DNA from 2 places in the Peribacillus sp. FSL R5-0717 genome. Region 2 is predicted to be linked to the other one. Evidence: riboswitches for the same ligand, from Rfam matches in the RefSeq annotation. Region 2 holds a riboswitch; the other holds the start of a gene.
What was found. Region 2 has a riboswitch for thiamine pyrophosphate ahead of NYE65_RS05275 (ABC transporter substrate-binding protein). Riboswitches for the same ligand answer to the same signal wherever they lie in the genome.

Region 1: linked by a shared signal. The riboswitch ahead of tenA (thiaminase II) and the one ahead of NYE65_RS05275 (ABC transporter substrate-binding protein) in region 2 are both predicted to bind thiamine pyrophosphate.

Annotation. Positions count from the first base shown of each region.
Region 1 covers NZ_JBBOOF010000001.1:4,951,883-4,955,046, reverse strand. The annotation lists gene NYE65_RS23755 (ABC transporter ATP-binding protein) at 1-257, opposite strand, end outside; gene NYE65_RS23750 (ECF transporter S component) at 276-854, opposite strand; gene tenA (thiaminase II) at 870-1,553, opposite strand; TPP riboswitch at 1,688-1,819, opposite strand; gene NYE65_RS23740 (protein kinase domain-containing protein) at 2,575-3,164, shown strand, end outside.
Region 2 covers NZ_JBBOOF010000001.1:1,084,231-1,087,394, reverse strand. The annotation lists gene NYE65_RS05280 (protein-glutamine gamma-glutamyltransferase) at 1-805, opposite strand, end outside; TPP riboswitch at 1,118-1,227, shown strand; gene NYE65_RS05275 (ABC transporter substrate-binding protein) at 1,361-2,356, shown strand; gene NYE65_RS05270 (thiamine-binding protein) at 2,368-2,652, shown strand; gene NYE65_RS05265 (ABC transporter permease) at 2,649-3,164, shown strand, end outside.

The DNA.
Region 1 (3,164 bases), 3.9 Mb from region 2:
AACTGGCTATCAGGGTCTTGAAAAACATACCCCCATGAAGAAGGGCATTTCAATTTCTCCGCTTTCATCGGGACTTCGATGGAATTCGGAATCAATCCGCTTAACACTTGCAACAGAGTGGACTTACCACATCCTGATGGTCCCAACAATAGCACTTTTTCTCCTTGATCAAACGATAGTGATAGGTCCTTGAATATCAAAGATTCATCACCGGGAAATTTCATTCTTAACTTTTCAACAGAAACGATTGGTTCCATGGCCCTCAACCTCTTCTTTTAATCAAGTTCTGCATAATCTTTATTGGAAACCGGACGCACAAGATTAGTTACCCCTGTTGCTTCCAGGACTTTAACTAGATAATAAGCGGTCACACCTGCAAAGAATATGGAACCCACAAACCTCGCTATCATGAATAACGATAGATTCCAAGTAGAAAGAGCACCTATTTCCCCGTATGCAAAATCCATGATAACTGATGCCAGGCAGGAAGCCATCGCAGCTAAAACGGCCACCGGCATATTAAATTTTTTATATTTGAACCCCATGAACACCAGTTCCGCGAACAAACCTTGGACCACTCCATATAACAGTACAGTCAGCCCCCATGGGGAACCTAGAAAGAATTCCCCGGAAGCTGCAGCTATCTCCGCCAAAAGTGCCACACCCGGTTTCCGTAAAATGAAAAAGGCGACAGGGCCAGCTATAAACCACATTCCATAAATAAGTTGATCCAGATGTAATCCTAAGGGTTTAACGGAATAATAAATCGAACCCCAAAGGATATAAACGATTCCAAATGCTACCGCAATCACGATCGTGACTAGTATATCCGTTAATTTCAATCCTTTTTTCATTGTTTCATTCTCCTTTTATACTTCTAATGTTTCCTTATGAACGGGCCATGTCTCTAAACGATAAGCCATTTCCCAAAATGAGTATTCATATTGGCTGCTGAGAATAAAATGCTCTTTCATTCTCGCCTTATCTTCTTCAGTTACTTTTTCAGCTATCTCATCCAGCCTCGCAATTTGTTCTTCCACCAAAGTGCGGAACCACTCTCCTCCGTAAGCCGCTATCCATTCTTGATAAATCGGCTCTTCGGGCATGCACCCTTGCAGCTTTTCACCTATCTCATAATACAGCCAGTAACACGGCAAGATAGCTGCAATAACATCTCCTAAATGTCCCGAATATGCCGCACGATACATATGGGAAGTATAAGCATAGGCAGTCGGGGCAGGCTTGAAATTTTCCCGTTCTTCTTTTGTGATGCCTAATCTCTCGGAAAAATTCTCATGAAGTTTCAACTCCGCTTCATATGTTCCTTGTGCATGGCCGGCAAGCCTGCTTGTTGTATGTAAATCTGTAGCTTTGACTGCCCCTAAGGCTTGAACTCTAGCAAAATGAGATAAATAATAGGCATCTTGCATGACATAAAAACGGAAACACTCCAATGGCAATGTGCCATCTCCTATTCCTGCAACAAACGGATGATTAAAACTAGCTTCCCAAATGTGATCAACTTCCTTACGGATCTCCTCTGAAAACTTCATGTCCATTACCTCCAAATTGTATTTTTTCATTGAACGTTACGGAAAAAACACTTATCACCCCTTTTTTTGCAAACAAAAAACCACTTTCTTAAACGTAAAGAAAGTGGTTGTACAAGAAATAATACAGAAATGTATAGTTCCAGACCCCACTTCCCTACGCTGGTATAAACCAGATCAGGTTCTAAGGGTCTTAAAGTCATACTTCAATCTCAGCTTTTGTGGGTAAAAAATCAACTTTTACCTATAAAGCACCCCTAGTGGTACAAATTGTATATTAAATTCATTTGCCTTTATATTAACACGATAAATCCAATTGTCAAACGTATTAGAAAAGTTTTCTTGATTTAGGGTTACTAAACTTTCAATCTTCCATACCCTCATTTCCCGTAGCCTTCAAAGAATTTGATCAAAGGGAGCTCAGTTAGTAGTTTACTCGTGAGTTTTGACGGTTTACTCGTGAATTCTGCTGTTTTACTCGTGAATTTGGCCGGTTTACTCGTAAATTCAGCTGCTTTACTCGTGAATTGGCCACTTGACTCGTGAATTCAGCAGTTCACTCGTGAGTTTTGCAATTTTACTCGTGAATTTAATGAATTCACAGTGATGCCCTTTTGAACACTACCATCAAACCAGCTCACTATTGTGACGCCGGTTGGGAATTTACCAAAGAATTTCTCAACTCGCGCCCATCCATCTCATCACCTCCTACTCTTTTATTATGAATTCATTATAGTAAACTTAATATTTTTAAAAACCATATAATTTCATAATGTGAAATTATATGAAAAATTTATTTTTAATTGTGAACTATCAAAAGATCTCCCCGAAGAAATGACTTTCATTACCGCATTATCAAAAATCAGTGTTAAACTATCCATGTTCATTCATATTTCCGGCTTAATTAATAACGGCCTTTTTTTGTTCTTGACTTGAATAGATGAAAGTGGTGAGGAAAGTTTCAATTTTGCGTACATTTAGAAAGTTATACCAATTTTTTGTGGATATACCTTTAAAAAAAGGAGTGGTTTTGAATTACCGCTACGAGGTAAAAGCTGTAATCGGAACAGGAAGCTACGGTATTGTTTATCGTTGCAATGATTTGAAAATGAATGAAAATATAGTGATCAAACAGCTCCGGAAAAGTAAACGCCGCAGCAAAAAAGAGCTGAAACAGTTTGAAAATGAAATTTCCATATTACGAATGTTAAACCACAGAAATATCCCTAAATTTCACGAGAAATTTTCGCAAGATGGAAATGTTTATTTTGTGATGGATTTCATAGAAGGGAATAATTTAGAAGACCATATTTTCTCGAATCAATTAACGTTCAATGAGAAAGAGTCTTTATATTTTCTGTATAAGCTGGTCGATTTAGTATGTTATCTACATGAGCATGACATTTTGCATCAAGATTTACGTATACCGAATATTCTACTTAAGAACCATCAGCCCATTTTGATAGACTTTGGTTTGTCCAAGATGATCAATTCGGACAACCTCGCTAAAGAATCCATTTTGCAGCTGAAAAGGCAGGATTTTTACGACTTGGGGGAAATACTTCTATATGTACTTTATACGACGTACGCTTCCAAAAGTAAAAAAGCACTTCC
Region 2 (3,164 bases):
CTATTTCAGAAACAATACAATTGGAAAGGCTGGCAGGACTGTTATCGGGCTTGGCACGGGGGTTATTTAGTTGGAATTGTCTATAGAAGGAACTATCCAGGAAAATGATATGCGTTGTCAGAAATGCTGATATGGTGGCAAATGGCTTTCTATTGCTATTTAATTCATCGATGATTCCCTGTGCAGTGGTAATCCCGATCCCGTGGCCATAAAAGAGGTTATTCCCTAATAATATGGCATTTTCACCTTGCCATTCAGGGGTTGCCAAGTCGTGATCAGGGTTTTTGAAGTAAACGCAATCACCTGGTGAATAATCCCTTCCTTGGTGAACGATGAGAGCCATATTCCTTGGAGGGCGAAAGTCATATAAAAATAGGTCTGAAAAAAGATAGTCGAAATTCCTAGGGCCGATTAGATCCAAAATCGCCTTTAAAAAAGTGACGATCATTGCTGTCCCGCATTCGAAGGCATAAAGCCCTCCATTCATGAAAATGTCAACGAGCGCAGCATGAGGGAGAATCCCTGGCTGAAGGGTAAAGGTGCCATCCTTTGAAAGGTGCCAATAACGTTGATTGGATTGAGACTCCTCAAGTGTGGAAAAATCCGGACCGCTTTTATCCAACGCAATAGCTGCCTCTATGACTCGGTTCCTCAGCTGTATCTCGAAATTAAAATCCCAAAAGTTCCGGTATTCAAAAACGTTAGAATCTTCCGCCAAGCATTGAAGAGTTTCAAGCGATTTGGCAGAGGCTGTACCTGGTTGGATTTGACTGACATCTAACCATTTGTGATTAATCTTTATCATGACATATCCACCTTTTGCTTATGAAATTAAGGGTTTAATAAAACAAGTAAACAAAAATGTCTACACGTAATGCTCATTATATGAATGCTTGAAAAGAAATGACTATTTGGAACGTGTCCGCCGCCGTTGCAGCCAAGAAATATTGGAACGGAAAGAGGCAGAATTATTTTGCTTTCAATGATTTTCGTTCCAAAAGATATTTGCAAGATATCCTGAAGTGCCAGGAATACCTTTCCAATTAGAGAGAAGAAGCAAATTAGTATTCCTTTTTCCCCATGAATTGATATAATGAGAGAGAAAAGTTCATATGTGCGAGAAATGTAGGGGGGCCAGTACTGCTGGCTGAGATTGCATCCATTAGATGCTGACTCTTTGAACCTGATCTGGGTGATGCCAGCGGAGGGAACATATTATGACTGATTTCCTGTTTTGTATGTTAACGTCCGAATTCATCTTCGGGCGTTTTTTGCTTTTTTATCCAGTATTTGAATAGCCCTGGAGCCCTATTATGGTTCCGGCATATGAATTTTATAAGATGTGTAGGAGGATAATGACTTGAATAAATTCTTACCACTGTTAACTTCGTTCTTCCTTTTAGCTGGATGCGGAGCAGGCGGAACTAATGAAAAAGAAGAAGCATCTAAAAATGAAGAATTAAAGAAGGTATCGGTCGTGCTCGATTGGACACCGAATACAAACCATACAGGATTGTATGTAGCCAAGGAAAAAGGTTATTTTAAAGAACAAGGTCTTGATGTGGAAATTATCATGCCAGGTGAAGCAGGAGCTGATAAGCTTGTCGCTTCAGGGAAATCTGAATTTGGCGTGAGCTATCAAGAGGGCATAACGCAGGCCCGCGTACAGGGTGTGCCGATTGTTTCGGTAGCTGCCGTCATCCAGCATAATACTTCGGGATTCGCTTCCCCTGAGGCTAAGGACATTACGACTCCCAAAGATTTTGAAGGGAAAACGTATGGTGGCTGGGGATCTCCGGTTGAAAAGGCCATTATTGATTCACTCATGAAAAAGGAAAATGCGGATGTAAATGAAGTGGACATAGTCAATACAGGAGACATGGATTTTTTCACTTCGGTTAAAAGGGATATAGATTTTGCCTGGATTTATTATGGTTGGACAGGCATTGAGGCTGAGTTGCGAAATGAAAAGCTTAATATGGTGTACTTAACCGAATACTCTGATAAGCTTGATTACTATACGCCTGTTTTGACTACAAATGAAAAGATGATAAAAGAAGATCCCGAGACTGTTAAAGCATTCGTTCATGCAGCTTCGAAAGGGTACCAGTTTGCGATTAAGAATCCTGATGATGCAGCAGATATTTTAATTGAGTCTGAACCGGATCTTGATCCAAAACTAGTGAAGAAAAGCCAGGAGTGGCTTGCAGCCAAGTATCAGGATGATGCTCCGCGATGGGGTGAACAAAAGCTTGAAATTTGGAAGAATTACAGTGAGTGGATGACTGAAAATAAGCTTCTTGAAGGTGATTTCGATCCTGAAAAGGCATTTACCAATGAATTTTTACCAAAATAGGAGGAAATACAATGGCCAATTCATTAATTAGTATACAAATTATTCCTAAAGGGGAAAATGTCATCCCTATGGTCGATGAAGCAATCAAGATCATTGAAGAATCAGGTGTCAAGTATGAGGTTCACCCGCTTGAAACGACAATGGAGGGGGAGCTTTCCGAGCTTTTTGCCGTGATAGAAAAAATGAATGTAAGAATGATTGAAATAGGATCGCCGAATGTCATTTCCCAAGTGAAAATATTATATCAGCCAAGCGGGATTACGATGGATACGTTAACGGAGAAATATCGGGCATGATCGGAAGGGGAATTTGGAAGAAGGGGGCTCCCTTCTTTCTTTTATTATTGTTGCTGATTGTATGGGAGTCAGTGACAGTCTTATTGAAAGTTGAAGAATGGCTGCTTCCCGCTCCATCGGCCATTTTCATTGAAGGAATTGAGTCGTCCCGCAATCTTTACGGACACCTTATATCCACAACCGAGCTTGCGTTGTCAGGTTTTTTTATTGGAAGCTGCATCGGCTTATTGATCGCGGCAATCCTACATCTATTTCCAGGTGTGAAGGACGCGGTTTATCCTCTGCTCATACTATCACAAAATATACCTATCATTGTTTTGGCGCCGCTTTTGGTGATCTGGTTTGGCTTTGGCATGCTGCCTAAGTTAATCGTGATTTCACTTGTATGTTTTTTTCCGGTTGCGGTCGCATCATTGGACGGTTTTCGCCAGACACCATACGAGCTTAAGCATTATTTAAAGATGATGGGAGCGGGGAAAAACCAGTTATTTTGGAAGCTGGAACTTCCTCAC